Regions from separate parts of the Micromonospora sp. NPDC049891 genome, predicted to be linked through region 2. Evidence: riboswitches for the same ligand, from Rfam matches in the RefSeq annotation. Region 2 holds a riboswitch; the other holds the start of a gene.
The links. A riboswitch is a leader RNA that binds a small molecule or an ion and turns the genes downstream of it on or off. The one in region 2 is predicted to bind thiamine pyrophosphate.
Positions count from the first base shown of each region.

Region 1: it holds a riboswitch for thiamine pyrophosphate, as region 2 does, so the genes downstream of both, AB0I71_RS25500 (thiamine phosphate synthase) here and AB0I71_RS12205 (ECF transporter S component) in region 2, are expected to answer to the same signal.

Region 1 is NZ_JBFAML010000025.1:44,631-53,538, reverse strand. Features, by position in the region: gene thiD (bifunctional hydroxymethylpyrimidine kinase/phosphomethylpyrimidine kinase) at 1-278, opposite strand, end outside; gene AB0I71_RS25520 (thiamine phosphate synthase) at 275-1,204, opposite strand; gene AB0I71_RS25515 (thiazole synthase) at 1,276-2,061, opposite strand; gene thiS (sulfur carrier protein ThiS) at 2,067-2,267, opposite strand; gene thiO (glycine oxidase ThiO) at 2,258-3,442, opposite strand; gene AB0I71_RS25500 (thiamine phosphate synthase) at 3,436-4,062, opposite strand; TPP riboswitch at 4,057-4,166, opposite strand; gene AB0I71_RS25495 (ThuA domain-containing protein) at 4,517-8,908, shown strand, end outside.
Region 2 is NZ_JBFAML010000007.1:188,292-197,199, reverse strand. Features, by position in the region: gene AB0I71_RS12220 (PHP domain-containing protein) at 1-998, opposite strand, end outside; gene AB0I71_RS12215 (energy-coupling factor transporter transmembrane component T) at 1,167-1,967, opposite strand; gene AB0I71_RS12210 (ABC transporter ATP-binding protein) at 1,964-3,400, opposite strand; gene AB0I71_RS12205 (ECF transporter S component) at 3,501-4,091, opposite strand; TPP riboswitch at 4,164-4,269, opposite strand; gene AB0I71_RS12200 (permease) at 4,648-5,589, shown strand; gene AB0I71_RS12195 (TIGR03943 family protein) at 5,586-6,452, shown strand; gene AB0I71_RS12190 (ATP-binding cassette domain-containing protein) at 6,555-7,352, shown strand; gene AB0I71_RS12185 (ABC transporter permease) at 7,349-8,110, shown strand; gene AB0I71_RS12180 (MerR family transcriptional regulator) at 8,155-8,908, shown strand, end outside.

The DNA of each region.
Region 1 (8,908 bases), on a different contig from region 2:
GCGTCGGCGATCGCGGCAGCCACGGCCGGGGTGCCCAGCATCCCGGTCTTGACCGCCCGCACCGCGAAATCCGACAGGACACTGTCGAGCTGGTCGGTGACCAGTTGCGGCGGCAGCGGCAGCACCGCGTCCACGCCCCTGGTGTTCTGCGCGGTGACCGCCGTGAGCACGCTCGTGCCGTACGCGCCGAGCGCGGCGAAGACCTTCAGGTCGGCCTGGATGCCGGCGCCGCCACCGGAGTCGGAACCGGCGACGGTGAGCACGGTGGTGGGGGTCACGGCACTTCCTCTTGATTGGTCCGGGGTTCGGTTGTTGCTGTTGGGGGCTGCGGCCGACCGTGCCCGCTCCGGGCGGTCAGGCTTGATCCCTGCGTGGGCACGGTCGGCCGCAGCCCCGTCGTGGTCCGTCCGGTCGGGACGTGCCGGCCTGCGGGACTCGGGCCCGTCGCGGTCGTGCCCACCGGGACCTGCCGGCCTGCGGGCTTCGGAGTGGTCGCCTCGGGTTGGGTGGCCTGTCCGAAGGCTCGGGTCAGCGTGCTGGCTGCGGCGGTCGGGTCGTCGGCGCGCATGATGGCGCCGAGGACTGCGACGCCGGTGGCGCCGGCGACGGCGCAGGCGCGTGCCTGGGCAGGGGTCTCGATGCCGCCGAGGGCCAGCACGGGCACCGGGCTCAGCCGGATCAGCTCGGTCAGGCCTCCGGGGCGCAGGGGCGGGCCGTAGCCGGGCTTGGTCCGCGTGGGGAAGACCGGTGAGAGGGTGACGTAGTCCTCGGTGGTGAGGCGGCGCAGTTCCGACGCGTCGTGGCAGGAGCGACCGACCAGGTCGGCGACGGGCGGCGGATAGGGGCCGGCCGCCGACAGGTGCAGCGCGACCGGCGACCGGCCGGTTCCGGTGCTGCCGGGCCGGATGCCGGCACCAGCGCCGGTGAGGTCGGCACCGGACCCGTCGGCGGTGGCGCCGAGCGCGGCGCGGCCGGGATCGCCGTGGTCGATCAGCGGGTCGGGGCCGGCGATGACGAGGGTGCCGCCGGCCTCGGCGAGGATCGACCGCAGCTCGGTGGCGAGGGCGAGGCGCTCGACGCGCGGCAGATCCTTCTCCCGCAGCACCACCCAGCGCACTCCCCCGGCCACGGCCGCCGCCACCACCTCCACCAGCGCCCCCCGCGCCACCCGCCGATCGGTCAGCAGCACGACTCCCGAGGGCACTTGGATCTTGGTGCGAACCGGCCCCTGGAGGGGCGCTCCCGGGCCAAGATCGACGAGATCAGTCCACGCGGTCACAGGTCGGGGCGGCCTTCGTCTGGGGTGGAGGCGAGGGCGTGGAAGCGGCGGGGGATGCGACCGGCACCGTGGGCGAGGCGACCGGCCTCGATCGCGTACCGCATCGCGGTGGCCATCGCCACCGGGTCCGCCGCCCGGGTCACCGCGCTGGCCAGCAGCACCGCGTCGCAGCCCAGCTCCATGGCGAGCGCCGCGTCGGAGGCGGTGCCGATACCCGCGTCCAGGATCACCGGCACGCCGACGTCCTGCCGGATGAGCCGGATGTGGTGCGGATTGTTGATCCCCAGGCCGGAGCCGATCGGCGCGCCGGCCGGCATCACCGCCGCGCAACCGACGTCGGCCAGGCGCCGCGCCAGCACCGGATCATCCGAGGTGTACGGCAGCACGGTGAACCCGTCGTCGACCAGTTCCTCGGCGGCGCGCAGCAGTTCCACCCCGTCGGGCAGCAGCGTCCGCTCGTCGCCGATCACCTCAAGCTTGACCCAGTCTGTCTCGAAGGCGTCCCGGGCCAGCCGCGCCACCTTCACCGCCTCGCCCGCCGTGTAGCAGCCAGCGGTGTTCGGCAGCAGCCGCACGCCACACCTGTCGAGCAGGTCCAGCAGGCCACCTGAACCGCCCGGCACCGTCTCCACCCGACGCAGCGCCAGGGTGACCAACTCGGTGCCGGAAGCCCGGATCGCCTGCTCCAGCACGTGCAGGTTCGCCGCACCGCCGGTACCGAGGATCAGCCGCGAGTTGAACCGCACACCGCCCAGCTCGAAGCCGGTCGACTCGTTCTCCATCCGACTCACCCGCCCTGGGCGGCGCTGAGCACCTCGACCCGGTCGCCGCCGCGCAGCACCGTCGCCGGCCAGCCGGTACGCGGCACCACCTCGCCGTTGACCGCCACTGCCACACCGCGCTGCTGGCCGGTGACGTCGCGGACCAGGTCGGCCACCGTCAGCCCGTCCGGCAGGCTGCGGCCGGCACCGTTCACCGTCAGTTCCACGAGTCATCCTCCGTCGATGGCTGGAAAGTGCTGCCGGCAGCGGCCGCGCCGACGACGCCCGGCTGCTCGGCGAACCGGTCCGCCCGGAAGGGAGCGAGCAGCGGGTCGGAGCCGCGACCTCCGGTGACCAGATCGGTGATCAGGTCCGCGGTGACCGGGGTGAGTACGATCCCGTGCCGGTGGTGACCGGCGGCGACAAGCACGTCCGGGTGCCCCGGCAACGGGCCCAGGATCGGGGCGTTGTCCGGTGTGCCCGGACGCAGCCCGGCCAATGTCTCCACCAGGTCGTACTCGGCGATCTCGGGTAGCAGGTCGACGGCGGCCCGCAGCAGCCGCAGCACCGCACCGGCGGAGACGTCCAGGTCGGAGCGCTCCTCGACGGTCGCGCCGACGACCACCTCGCCGCTGTCTCGCGGCACCAGGTAGACGTGCTCGCCGTCGGCGTACCCCCGGATCACGTGCCGGAAGCCTGGCGGCCCGCCATCGGGCGCGCGCAGCCGCAGCACCTGTCCCTTCACCGGACGGACCGGCAGGCCGGTAAGTGCCGCCGCACCGCAACCGGCGGCGACCACGGTCACGCCGGCCGTGACGTCAGACAGCCGGCGTACCGGCTCGGTGACCAGCTCCGCTCCCGCCCGCTCCGCCGCCAGCCGCAGCGCCGGCACCAGCCGGCGCGGGTCGACCTGATGGTCGGTGGTGGCCAGCGCGCCGCCGCGCACCCGGGGCGCCAGCGCCGGCTCGCGCTCGCGTAGCTGCGACGGGCGTAACGGCGTCACCGGCAACCCCAGCCCCTGCTGGTACGCCCAGAGCCGGCGAGCCTCCGCGAGGTCGTCGGCGGTGAGCCCGACCATCAGGGTGCCCTCGGTCCGGTAGCCGATGTCGACGCCGGTCGCCTCGGTCAGTTCGGCGGCGAAGCCGGGCCAGCGGCCGGCCGACTCGGTGAGCAGGCCGGTCAGCTCCCGCTCGCCGAAGTACGCCTCGGCGACCGGTGCCAGCATTCCGGCGGCCACGTGCGAGGCACCGGATCCGGGTGCCGGATCGTGCACGACCACCCGCAACCCACGGGTGGCGCACCGCCAGGCGACCGCCCAGCCGATCGGGCCGCCTCCCACGACGGCCACCTCGGGCCGGTGTCGCCGCGCCACGCCGGTGGTGACGGGCTCCCCGGTCAGCATGTCAGCGCCCGAACCAGGTCGGCGGCGACGCGGGCGGGATCGGTGGCCCCGGCGAGCGCGCCGACCACCGCCACCCCGTACGCGCCAGCGGCCCGCAACTCGGGCACGTCCGCCGCCGTCACCCCACCGATGGCGATCACCGGCACCTCGACCGCGTCGACCACCGCCCGGACACCTGCCGCGCCGATCGGTGGTGGCAGCCCGTCCTTGGTCGCGGTGGCGCGGCACGGCCCCACACCCAGGTAGCTGGCCCCGGCGGTGACCGCCGCGAGCGCAGTTGCCGGTTCCCGGGCGGTGGCACCCAGCACGGCGGCCGGGCCGAGCACCTCGCGGGCCGCCGCCACGGGCAGATCGTCCGCGCCGACGTGGCCACCGGCGGCTCCGGTGGCCAGTGCCACGTGCAACCGGTCGTTGACCAGGCAGGGCACCTGGTACGGCGCGCAGCGGGCCAGTACCTGCCGGGTCAGCTCGTACGCCTGCCGGTCGGTCGCGGTGTCCTCGACCCGGACCTGCACCACCAGTTCGGTACGGGCCACCGGCAACACGGCACGGAGCACGGCGAGTGGATCCCGCCCGGGTCGGGTGTCGGTGATCAGATGCAGTCGTCCCAGGGACGGCACGGCAACACTCCTCCCTGCGCCGGCATTACCCGGATCAGGTTCGACGGTCGGGGGCTCACAGCCCCCCTCTCAGCCCGGTACACCGGGCTCCCGTGGGTTCGTTGGGTGTCACCGTACGTCGTTTCGCCGGCTCCGCCAAGCCCGTCCTGCGCCGCCGGCTGGGGCGAGGGCTCGCCCGCCACGCCGACTCACGTCGTTCTGCTGGACCGACCCGCAGCGGCACGGCGACCGAGAAAAGGCACCGATATGCAGCGACTCAGACCAATAAATAAGGTGGCCGTTACCAAACCGTTACCAGAGTTCACCTTGCCCGAAACTCATTCACGAACACAAATTGAATGATCGGATCGGCTTGTCGCCACCCAGACCTCGCTCGTCAGGCATGGGGGTCGGACCGACGCGGAGTGACCACCGCCGTCCACTCCGACCCGCCCCACCGACAGAGGAGATCTTCGTGCCCCGACCCCGTCGGCGGCGAGCACCGCTCGCCCCAGTGACCGTGGCGCTACTCGCCCTGGTACTCATCCTGGCCGCCGCACCGGCCCCGATCGCCGGCCCTGCCACCGCCCGCGCCGCCAGCCCCACCGCCGCCCAGCCCGCCGGCCCGGCCGTCCCAGTCGCCGCGGCGCAGGCGGAACCGTACTCCGTCCTGGTCTTCTCCAAGACCGCCGGATTCCGGCACGACTCGATCCCGGCCGGCATCAGCGCGATCCAGCAGCTCGGCACGGCGAACGGCTTCACGGTCACCACCACCGAGGACAGCGCCACCTTCACCGACACCAACCTCGCCAGGTTCAAGGCGGTCATCTGGTTGTCGACCACGGGTGACGTGCTCAACGCCAGCCAGCAAGCGGCCTTCGAGCGCTACATCCGCGCCGGTGGCGGATACGTCGGCGTGCACGCCGCGTCCGACACCGAGTACGACTGGGCCTGGTACGGCCAACTGGTCGGTGCCTACTTCAACAGTCACCCGGCCAACCAGACGGCCACTGTGAAGGTCGAGGACACCACCCACGAATCGACGCGGCACCTGCCGGACCGGTGGTCCCGATACGACGAGTGGTACAACTTTCGCACCAACCCCCGCGCCCGTCAGGTGCAGGTGCTGGCCTCGCTCGACGAGCGCAGCTACAGCCCGGGCAGCGGGGCGATGGGGCACGACCACCCGATCGCGTGGTGCCAGAACTTCGACGGTGGCCGGTCCTGGTACACCGGTGGCGGGCACACCCAGGAATCCTTCACCAACGCCGAGTTCCGGCAACACCTGCTCGGTGGTATCCAGACCGCGGCCGGGGTGGTGCACGCCGATTGCGGTGCCGGCCGAGCCGCCAGCTTCGAGAAGGTGACGCTGGACAGCAACACCAGCAACCCGATGGAGCTGGACATCGCGCCCGACGGCCGGGTCTTCTACATCGAACGCGACGGCCGGGTGCAGATCATCAAGCCGGACACCGGCCAGACGGTCACCGCGCTGCGGCTGAGCGTCTTCGCAGGTAACGAGGACGGCCTCCTGGGCATCCGGCTCGACCCCAACTTCGCCAGCAACGGGTGGGTCTGGCTCTACTACGCCCCGAACGCGGGCGGCTCCCGCAACCACCTGTCCCGGTTCACCGTCACCGGGGACACGATCAACCCGTCGAGTGAGCGGGTCGTCCTGGAGGTGCCCACGCAGCGCAACACCTGCTGCCACATGGGCGGGACGATGACCTTCGACTCGGCCGGCAACCTCTACCTGGCCACCGGGGACAATACCAACCCCTTCGAGTCCAGTGGCTACAGCCCGTTGGACGAGCGTTCCGGGCGGGCGGACTACGACGCGCAGCGCACCGCCGGCAACACCAACGACCTGCGCGGCAAGGTGCTCCGGATCCGGCCGCAGGCCGACGGGACGTACACCATCCCGAGCGGAAACCTCTTCGCCCCGGGCACTGCGCGGACCCGCCCGGAGATCTACGCGATGGGCTTGCGCAACCCGTTCCGGATCGGCATCGACCCGGTCACCAACGTGCTCTACGTCGCCGACTACGGCCCGGACGCCACCACCACCAACGCGAACCGGGGCCCGGAGGGCCTGGTCGAGTGGAACATCGTCGACCGGCCCGGCAACTTCGGCTGGCCGTACTGCCACGGCAACAACCAGGCGTACAACGACTACCAGTTCCCGTCCGGCCCGAGCGGGGCGAAGTTCAACTGCTCCGCGCCGGTGAACGACTCCCCCAACAACACCGGCCTGACCAACCTGCCGGCGGCCATCCCGGCCACCGTCGACTACGGCTACGGCGGCAACAGCCGCTTCCCGGAGATCGGCGGCGGCGGAGCGCCCATGGCCGGCCCCGTCTACCGGTACGACCCGACCATCTCGTCGCGGCGGCAGTGGCCGGCGTACTTCGACGGCAAGTCGATCTTCGGCGAGTGGAACCAGTCGCGGATGTACACCATGCAGGTCAGCCGGGACGGCAAGACGCTCGTCGACATCAACCGGATCCTCGACCAGATGACCTTCGTCCGGCCGATGGACTTCGAGTTCGGCCCCGACGGCGCGCTGTACCTGATCGAGTGGGGCAGCGGCTTCGGGGGCAACAACGACAACTCCGGCGTCTACCGGATCGACTACACCGCAGGCGCCCGCGCCCCGGTCGCTGTCGCCTCGGCGAACCCGACCTCCGGAGCGCCACCGCTCGCTGTCACCTTCTCCAGCGCCGGCTCGCGCGACCCCGACGGTGGCACGCTCACCTACGCCTGGACGTTCGGCGACGGCGGCACCTCCACCCAGGCCAACCCGACCCACACGTACACCCGGTCCGGCAGCTACACGGCGCAGCTCCGGGTGACCAACCCGGCGGGACGGACCGCGGTGGCGAACGTGCCGATCACCGTCGGCAACACGGCACCGACCGTGACCATCGAATTTCCGCCGGATGGAGGCTTCTTCGCCTGGGGTGACCAGGTCGCCTACACCGTCAAGGTCACCGACCCGGAGGACGGGACCATCGACTGCGACGATGTCGAGCTCCAGGTCCTGCTCGGCCACGACGAGCACGCCCACCCGCTGGAGCGGCACACCGGTTGCACCGGCACGGTGCAGACCCAGCTCGCCGACGGCCACGGGGCGGACGCGAACGTCTTCACCGTGTTGGAGGCGACCTACACCGACAAGGGCGGGTCCGACGGGGCCGAGCCGCAGACCGGCCGGGCGCTCGTGGTCCTTCAGCCGAAACGCAAGCAGGCCGAGTACTACTCCGCCACCGGTCGGGTGGCGGGCGCCACCGGGGGCGGCACCGCCGGGGTGGAGCGGGAGACCACAGGTGACACCGCCGGCGGCGGGCAGAACATCGGATTCATCGAGGACGGCGACTGGTGGTCGGTGAGTCCGGCCAGCCTGACCGGCGTCACCTCGATCCGGTTCCGGGTCGCCTCGGCCACCTCCGGCGGCCGGATCGAGGTACGCGCCGGCGCCGCGAACGGACCGCTGATCACCACCGCCACCGTGGCCGGCACCGGAGGGTGGCAGACGTACACCGACATCACCGCGCAGATACCCAACGGCGCCGCTGCGGAGGGCTCGTTGTACTTCGTCGCCCGGGACCCGAGCGGCGGCTCCGGCACCCTGTTCAATGTCAACTGGATGGACTTCGTCGGTCCCGGGGTGAGCGGCAACGCCCCGCCGACGGTCGCCGCCACGGCCACCCCGACCAGCGGGACCGGGCCACTGACCGTGACCTTCACCGGTACGGCGACCGACCCGGACGGGGACACCCCCCTGACGTACGCCTGGGACTTCGGCGACGGCGCGACCGCGAACACGCTCAGCGCCACCCACACGTACACCACGCCGGGCAGCTACACCGCCATCCTGACGGTCACCGACAGCCGGGGTGCCCGGGGGCAGGCAAGCGTGCCGATCCGAGTCGACGGGGCGGGCAACCCCTGCCAGGGAGCGCAGGGGCCACTGCGCTCCGACGAGTTCACCGGCACCTCGCTGGATCTCCAGCGGTGGACAGGCGTGGTGCGGGGGAACACCTCGTACTCGGTCGCCGATGGTTCGCTGCGGCTGCCCACCGCGGCGGGTGACCTGTACGGCACCCGCAACGACGCCACAAACCTGGTGCTCCAGCCCGCACCCAGCGGAGCCTGGCAGGCGACCACCCGGGTGACCCTGGCGGCCCGGGCCGACTACCAGCAGGCCGGTTTGCTCATCTACGGCGACGACGACAACTACGCCAAGTTGGACCTGCTCTACGGCGGCAGCCGCCGGGTGGAGTTCATCAGGGAGAGTGCCGGGACGCCGCGGAACGAGAGCACGGACTCCACAGCGGCTCCCACAGGTGACACCATCCATCTGCGACTGACGAGCGACGGGACGAACCTGACCGCCGCCTACTCGACCGACGGGCAGAGCTTCACCGCGGTCGGCCGGTCCGCCGCGCTGGCCGGGATCACCAACCCCCGGATCGGTCTCTTCGCCCTCAACGGCGGCACCACCGCACCCGTGGTGAACGCTCAGTTCGACTGGTTCCGGATCACCCCGGATGTCACCACGAGCGTCGTCACGCCGTCGGACGAGTTCACCGGCAGCAGCCTGGAGAAGTGCCGGTGGAACGCCATCGTGCGGGAGGATGCGACCCGCTACCGGGTGACCGACGGCGCGCTGCGCATCGACGTGCCGAACGGTGACATCTACGGCACCGGCAACACCGGGCCGACGAACTTCATCCTCCAGAACAGCCCGGCCGGGAACTGGACAATGCAGACCCGGGTCGACGGCAGTCTGCTCAATGAGCAGTACCAGCAGGCGGGCCTGCTGGTGTACGCCGACGACGACAACTACCTCAAGTTCGACTACGTG
Region 2 (8,908 bases):
TTGGCGCTGATCCACCAGGCCCGGCCCTCGGCGAGCAGACTGTCCCAGAGCCCGCCGACCGTCGAGGTCATCCAGTCGTAGCCGCCCCAGGTGCGGTAGCTCTCCAACGGGTAGCCGGGGAACGAGTTGGCCGACGGGTTGTTGTCGTAGTAGCCGCGGGCCCGGCCGCCGCTGGCCCGGGGCAGGCCGGCGGCCTGGTGACCGGGGGCGCCTTCCATCCCGATGGCGACGCTCGGGTCGGCGTCCCGCCAGGCCCGGATCTCGTGCGGGGAGTCGATGCCGCGACGGGCCGGGTGGTTGGCCAGGAAGAGCGCGCCTTCGACCCGACGCTTGCGGACCGCCTCGCCGAGGAACTTGATGCCGGCGATGGCCAGCGCCTCGTTGGCCGGGGTGTTGTCGCCGGCGTTGCGCACGCTGCCGTCGAAGGAGTTTTCGAACTCCTTGAGCACGGCGACCTCGTTGCGGCCGGGGTGGACGAAGACGGTGGCGTGCTCGGCCGCCGGGATGTTCCACTCCAGGCCCTGGTAGATCAGCAGGTCCTTGAGTCGGGAGCGGGCGGCGACGATGTCCGGGTTGACCTTCTCCACGCCGATCTTCGCGTGCGTCGCGCTGCCGTGGTCGGTGACGACCATCCAGTCCAGTCCGTACGCCCGGGCGTGCCGGGCCTGGTCGATCACCCGGTACATGGCGTCGGAGCTGTACTGGGTGTGGATGTGGTGGTCGCCGGCGAGCCAGCGGAACCCGCCGGTCCTGCCGTGGTCACCGCCGGGCCCGTGACCGTGACCGTGGTCGTGGCCACCGGCCACCGCCGGTGTGCCGGCGGCCAGCACGGTGGTGGCCGCCCCGGCACCGAGCAGGCCGGCGTTGCGCAGGAAACCACGCCGGTTCAGGTCGGCCGGCGGCAGTTCGCCGTCGGGGATGGACAGGTCGAGCGCCGGGGGAACGTCGGTGCCGGTGGCGGCGTCGTGCTCGTGATGGTGCGCGTGGCCGTGGCCCATCTGCTGCTCCAGTTTGATCGAGGAGTCGTCGCAGGCCAATCTGGTCGCAGCGGAGGAACGCCGAGTGTCGCCTTGGCGGCGAACATGCGAACATGCGATCCCGGCCATGTGTGGTGCCGACCGGGTACGCGGCTCAGCCAGGTGCCGTCTCGACGCACACCGGCGGGGTCAGCCGATCAGGGGCCGGAAGGTGCCGAGCGCCACGCTGACGGCCAGCGCGGCCCCGGCGATCGCCGTCGCGCCGACGACGAGCAGCCAGTCGGCCGCGACGAAACGCTGCCGGCGGGCGAAGGTGCGCGGCACCCCGCTGTCGAAGCCCCGGGCGTCCATCGCCACGGCGAGCCGGGTGCCTCGCCGGATCGCCCCGACCAACAGCGTGAACGCCGTCGAGACGAACAGTCGCAGCCGGGCCACCGGACTACGTCCCGACTCGACTCCGCGCGCCCGGCGCGCCATCGTGATCATCTGCCACTCCTGGCCGAGCAGGGGCACCAACCGGAACGCCGCCAGCGCGCCGATGGCGAACCGGGCGGGTGCCTTCGCGTTCTGGATCAGCGCGTCGGCCAGGTCCGTCGGGTCGGTGGTGGCGAAGACGATCACTCCGGGCAGCGCCACCGCGAACAGCCGCAGCACCAGACCGAGTGCGGTGATCAGCACACCCGAGGTCACCACGATCGGCCCGGCGTCGAGCAGCACGCGGCCCGACCGGTCGGCCGCGAAGAGCACAAGCGTGACCAGGATGCCGCCGCCGGCGGCCAGCAGCGGCCAGGCCCGTCGGGCCAGCAGGCCGGGGTGCACTCCGAACAGCGGCAGCACCGCCAGTTCCACGGCGATCGCGATGGCCGGGGCCACCGGGTCCAGCGTGGCCATCAGCGGAAACGCGAACAGCATCGCCGCGGCCAGCTTGGCCACCGGGTTGCGCCGGGCCAGCGGCGCGTCCGGCCGGGCGATCGGCTCCAGGGTGATCATCGCCGTACCGGCCCGGCGTCGGACGGAGTGAGGGCCAGCGTGCGGTCGGCCAACGCGGCCACGAACTCGGCGTCGTGGGTGACCGTGACCAGGCCGTGGCCGGCGTCGCGCAGGTCGCCGAGGAGGTCCACCAGCTCGTGCCAGGTGCGCCGGTCCTGGCCGAATGTGGGTTCGTCGCAGATCAGCAGGCGGGGCGCGGTGGCCAGGGCGGTCGCGACGCTCAGCCGACGCGCCTCGCCACCGGAGAGGGTGAACGGGTTGGCGGCGGCGAGCCGGTCCAGCCGCAGCCGGCTCAACAGCTCCGTCACGCGGTCGTGGACCGCCGACTCGGCGACCCCGGTCCGCCTCGGCCCCAGGGCCAGTTCGTCGAAGACCGTGCCCGTGACGAACTGGTGCTCGGGATTCTGGAAGACCGAGCCGATCCGGCGGGTCAGCGCCGGTGCCCGCCAACGGTGCGGTGCGGTACGCGAGTCGGCCCCGGCCAGTTCCGGGCTCGCCGTCAGCCGCCCGGTGCCCGGCCGGAGCAGCCCACCGAGCAGCAGTGCCAGGGTGGATTTCCCGGCACCGTTCGGCCCGAGCACGGCGAGCGCCTCACCGGCGCGTACGGTCAGGTCGGTGGCGGCCAGCCGGGGTGGTTGGCCGAGCCGCTCGGCGGTGAGCAGCACCTCGCCGGCCGGGCCGGCGGCGCGGCGTGGCGGGATCTCCCGACCGGGCACCCAGACCCCCTCGGCGGCGAGGGCGTCGCCGTGCGCGGCGAAGACCGTGTCCGGCGGGCCGTCGGCGCGGACGCCGCCGCCGGGTTCGAGCACCACCACTCGGTCGACCAGGGGCAGCGCCTCGGCGACCCGGTGCTCGACCAGGATCAGGGTGGTGTCGGCGTCCACCGCCCGGGCCAGTGCCGAGCGGATCAGGGCGGCACCCGGCGGGTCGAGATTGGCTGTGGGTTCGTCAAGCAGCAGCAGACCGGGACGCAGCGCCAGCACGCCGGCCAGGGCGAGGCGCTGCTGTTCTCCGCCGGACAGCGCCGCGGTGGGCCGGTCCCGGTGGTACGGGAAGCCCACCCGGTGCAGTGCCTCGTCCACCCGCGGCCAGATCTGCCCGGCGGCGACACCCCGGTTCTCCAGCCCGAACGCCACGTCGTCGCCGCTGCGGGCCATGACGAGCTGGGACTGCGGGTCCTGGAAGACGATGCCTACCCGGTCGCGTGCCTCGCCGACCGGCCGGCCGTCGATCTCGATGCTGCCCTCGTGTTCCCCGGAGTCCTCGGGCAGCAACCCGGCCAGCGCCGCCAGCAACGTGCTCTTCCCGGCCCCCGACGCCCCCAACAGCAGCACCTTCTCGCCGCGCTCCACCCGCAGCTCAACCCCGCGTACCGCCCAGGCCCGCCGCCCGGCGTGCCGCCACCCGAACCCCCGCACCCGCACCCCGCTCACCATTCCCACCCTCCCTTCTCTCCGTTGATCATGAGGTTGACGGTTGATCTGGAGATCGAAATTGCCGCCAACCTCATGATCAACGCGGGTGGGCTGGGGGTCAGATGGGGGTGCGGTCGCGGGCGGCGGGGAAGCGGTCGAGGACGCCGGTGCGGGCCAGGGCGCGGGTGAGGGCGTACGCGCCGGCGCCCGCGATCAGCGTGGCGCTGACGATGGTGAGCGCGGCGTAGGGCAGGCGGTAGGTGGCGATGTCGCGTTCGGCGTTCCAGTAGACGAAGTCGAAGATCGCCGCGCTCAGACCGGTGAGCGCACCGGCCAGCAGGGCGACCGGCAGCCGGTACGAGCGGTACCGGAAGGCGGCGAAGGCCAGCTCGGCGCCGAGACCCTGCATCAGCCCCTGCAACAGGACGATGGTGCCCCACTGGCTACCGAGCAGGGCCGAGATGATCGCCGCCAGCAGTTCGCAGTACAGGGCGGCGCCCGGCTTGCGGATGACCAGGCCGCCGAGCACGGCCGGCACCAGCCAGACACCGTAGATGAGGGTCTGTGCCGGCGGGAAGAAGCTGAAGGCGCCCTCGGTGGCACTCCACACCACGCCCCAGGCCCAGAAAATGACGCCGAAGGCGACGGCGATGACCGAGGCCACCACGATGTCGATGGTGCGCCAGCGGTTGCTGTCGGTGGTATTCACGATGATTGCTCCCAGTCCAGATGCGAACCAGGCAAGACGCACGCCCCGTCCGGCGGCGCCGAACGGTGGCGGGCTGGAGGTGGACCGAACTCCCTGCGCTGGCATTACCCAGATCAGGTACGGAGGGTCTGCGGGCGAACCCGCACTCTCAGCGCTGTGCGCTCCCCTGTCGGAGGTGTTGTCTGTCCCGCCGACGCTAACACCACTGAAGATCCACCGGCAATGTGATCTTCGCAGGTCACGACGGGTGCCTACCTCAGGTGATCCGGGGGGACGAGAAACGTGAGCCGGTGGCGCGGGGAGTGCGAGCCAGGTCGGGTGGGGGAGCGGCGGGTCGAGCCAAATCTGTGACATCCATCGACGTCATCCACGCCGGACGGTAATCTCAGTCCGCCGATCCGCCACGGCCGAAGGGTGACGGGTGACCACAGACACTGACCGGGCCGTGCCGGCCGGCGAACCTGAGGGCCGGCCCTCCGGTGGGGGCGTCGACACCGGAACACGCCCCCCGGAGCCCGGTGGTGGCGAACCGCCCCGACGCTGGCTCGGCGACCGGATCGGCTCGGTGGAGGTCCTGGCGGCGCTGCTGATCATCCTGATCATCTTTCGGGATCCGATCGCCGCCGCCCTGGACGATCCCCGCATCCAGACCTGGACCACCGTCTTCGTCTCGATCATGGTGCAGGCGGTGCCGTTCCTGGTCTTCGGAGTGCTGCTCTCCGCGGTGATCGCGGTCTTCGTACCCCGGTCCTTCTGGGCGAAGGCGCTGCCCCGGCACCCGGCGTTGGCGGTCCCGGCGGCCAGCGCGGCCGGGGTGGTGCTGCCGGGCTGCGAGTGCGGCTCGGTGCCGATCGCCGGGTCCCTGATCCGGCGGGGCGTCACGCCAGCAGCCGCGCTGGCGTTCCTGCTCGCCGCCCCGGCGGTCAACCCGATCGTCCTCACCGCCACCGCTGTCGCCTTCCCGAACAATCCCGAGATGGTGCTCGCCCGGGGCGTCGCGAGCCTGATCGTCGCCATGATCATGGGGTGGCTCTGGTTGCGGCTCGGACGCACCGAGTGGATCAGGATGCCGCGTCGGCCGGAACTCGACGACGCGTCCCGGGGACGCGCCTTCTGGGCCGCGGTCCGCCACGACGTGACCCATGCCGGCGGGTTCCTGGTGCTCGGCGCGATGGCCGCCGCCAGCATCAACGTGCTGGTGCCGGAGCGGTGGTTGCAGACCCTCGCCGACAACGCGTGGTTGTCGATCCTGGCGCTGGCGCTGCTCGCCGTACTGCTCTCGCTCTGCTCGGAGGCCGATGCCTTCGTGGCGGCCTCGCTGTCCCAGTTCTCTCTCACGTCCCGACTGGTCTTCCTGGTGGTGGGGCCGATGGTCGATCTCAAGCTGATCTCGATGCAGGCCGGTGTGTTCGGTCGCCGGTTCGCCTTCCGGTTCGCGCCGACCACATTCGTGGTGGCCCTGCTGGTCGCCGTCGGCGCCGGGGCGGTGCTGCTGTGAACCGGCAGGCGCAGGCGGTGATCCTGCTGCTGCTCGGCGGTGCGGTGATCCGGGCCAGCGTCACCGACCTCTACCTGCGGTACGTCAAGGAAGGGCTGCGCCCGTTCCTGATCGCCGCCGGTCTGCTGCTGGTCGCAGCCGCGATCATGACGCTCTGGTACGAGCTGCGCCCGGCGGCTCCCCGTGCGCTGGCCCCGGCCGGCGGTCCCGGCGGCCCTCCCGCCGGTGGCGACGGTGCCGCGCCGGCCGGTGGCGACACTGGCGTCCCGGCCGGCAGCGGCGGCGCTCCGTTCGGCAGCGTTGGCGTCCCGGCTGGCGGGTCGGGCGCCGGGCACGACGATCACGACGGGCACGGGCACGCCCACCACGAGCCCCGGGTCGGATGGCTGCTCATCCTGCCGGTGCTCGGCCTGCTGCTGGTCGCCCCGCCGGCCCTCGGCTCGTACGCGGCGGGTCAGGCCGGCACCGCGCTGAGCAGCCAGCAGCAGTCGGACTACCCGCCGCTGCCGGAGGGCGACCCGGTGCAGGTGAGTGTCCTGGACTACGCCTCCCGGGCACTGTTCGACCGGGGCGCGTCGATCGGCGACCGGCGGGTGCAGCTCACCGGCTTCATCGCCACCGGCGGAGACGGCGAGCCGATCCTGGCCCGGATGGTGCTGTCCTGCTGCGCCGCCGACGGCCGCCCGGTCAAGCTCGGGTTGACCGGCGACGTACCGGCCGGGCTGCCCGACGACACCTGGGTGGAGGTGACCGGCCGCTACAGCGACCGGCTCGGCCGGGATCCGGTGAACGATGCCGAGATCCCCTACCTTGAGGTCGAGTCCTGGCGGCAGGTGCCCGCGCCCAAGCGCCCGTACGACTAGGACGACCTAGCTGGCCGGGTTCGGTCTCGCACGACGCCAGCGGGAATCGGCGTCGCTGCGGGCTTGACCATGACGCTGCGTCAACCCTCCATGCTGACGGGCATGAACGTCCCTGCGACAACCAGTCAACTCCAGGAGCCTGCGATTCGTGTCCGGGGCCTGGAGAAGTCGTACAAGCAGCTGCGTGTGCTGCGCGGCGTGGATCTCGATGTGGCGCGGGGGAGCATCTTCGCCCTGCTCGGCTCGAACGGGGCGGGCAAGACCACGGTGGTGAAGATCCTTTCCACGCTGCTCAAGGCCGACGCGGGCACCGCGCACGTCAACGGCTTCGACGTCGCGGCCCAGGCGGCCGACGTACGCGAGTCCATCAGCCTCACCGGGCAGTTCGCGGCCGTCGACGAGATCCTCACCGGGCGGGAGAACCTCGTCCTGGTCGCCCGGCTCCGTCACCTCAAGGCTCCCGACGTGATCGCGGACGACCTGCTGAGGCGCTTCGGGTTGACCGAGGCGGGCGGGCGGCGGGTGGCGACGTACTCCGGTGGCATGCGCCGCCGGCTGGACATCGCGATGAGTCTCATCGGGAACCCGCCTGTCGTCTTCCTCGACGAGCCGACGACCGGGCTGGACCCACAGGCGCGCCTCGAGGTGTGGCAGGCCGTCAATGAACTCGCTCAGGGCGGCACGACCGTGCTGCTCACCACCCAGTACCTCGACGAGGCGGAAAACCTCGCGGACCGGATCGCGATCCTCCACGAGGGCCGGATCATCGTGCACGGCACCCTCGACGAGCTGCGGCGGATCCTGCCACCCGCCGAGGTCGAGTACGTCGAGAAACAGCCGAGTCTCGAAGACATCTTCCTCACCCTCGTCGGTGCCGGCACGGACAAGGAACAGCCATGAACAAGCACTTCCTCGGCGACACCGCAGTGCTCCTGGGACGGTCCCTGCGCCACATCTCCCGCAGCCCGGACACCATCATCACGACCGCGATCATGCCGATCGCCCTACTGCTGATGTTCGTCTACGTCTTCGGCGGCGCGATCGAGACCGGGTCCGACTCGTATGTGAACTACCTGCTGCCGGGCATCCTGGTCATCACGATCGCCTCGGGTATCTCCTACACCGCGTTCCGGCTCTTTCAGGACATGCAGGGCGGCATCTTCGCGCGGTTCCAGTCCATGCCGATCGCACGAACCTCCGTGTTGTGGGCGCATGTCCTGACCTCGCTGGTCGCCAACCTGATCTCACTCGTGGTCGTCGTCGGCGTCGCCCTGCTCATGGGCTTCCGCTCAGGGGCGGATGTGCTTGGTTGGCTCGCGGTGGCAGGCATGCTGGCCCTGCTCACCCTGGCGCTGACCTGGCTCGCCGTGATCCCGGGCCTCACCGCGAAGTCGGTGGACGGCGCTGGCGCGTTTTCCTACCCGCTCATCTTCCTGCCGTTCGTCAGCTCGGCCTTCGTGCCCACCGACACCATGCCCGGCCCGGTGCGGGCCTTCGCCGAGCACCAACCGGTGACCGCAATCGTCAACGCGATCCGGGACCTGTTCGCCCAGCAGCCGGTAGGCTCCGACATCTGGACCGCACTCGCCTGGTGCGTCGGCATCCTCGTCGTCACCTACCTCGCCGCCACCATCGCCTACCGGCGGAGGATCGCATGAGTCGGCGCCGACCGGGCCGGGTGTGGTGAGGGCAGGATCGGGACATGCTGACGATCGGTCAACTGGCGGCGTACGCCGGTGTCACGGTGCGGACGGTGCGGCACTATCACCAGATCGGGCTGCTGCCCGAGCCGGAGCGGGATGCCTCGGGTTACCGGCGGTACGGCGCGACAGCGGCCGTGTCGCTGATCAAGATCCGCACTCTCGCCAACGCCGGGGTGCCGCTGTCCCGGATCGATCAGCTACTCGAAGCCGATGCGGAGACCTTCACGGAGGCGATCCGCAGGATCGACAGTCACCTCCGGGATGAGATCGAACGGCTTCAGACCAGCCGTAGGCAGATCGCGCAGCTCGCGGCCGGGGACGGCCTGACGCTCCCCCCGGAGGTGACCGCCTACCTCGATCGGCTTCGGGAGATCGGTGCGTCCGAGCGGGTGGTGGCGGGTGAGCGGGACGGCTGGATCCTGGTCGCCGCCCGTTGGCCCGACAGCGTCCGCGAGTTCATGCCCGGCAAACTCGCGCAGCTCGAGGACCCGCAGGTCGTCCGGCTCTACCGGGTGCTGTCCGAGATCTTCGACGGCGACGTCGACGACGATCCGCGACTGGCGGAAGCCGCCGACATCATGGCCTGCCTGGCCGAGCAGGCGTACGCCGCCGGCGAGCTCAACGTCACAAATGAGTCTTACGACGAGATGCCGCACGACCTGCTGGACGCGCTCGCCGTCGAGTCCGACCCCCGGATACAACGGCTGCGGGAGCTGCTACGCGAGCGCGGCTGGACCGGTTGGAACCGGATTG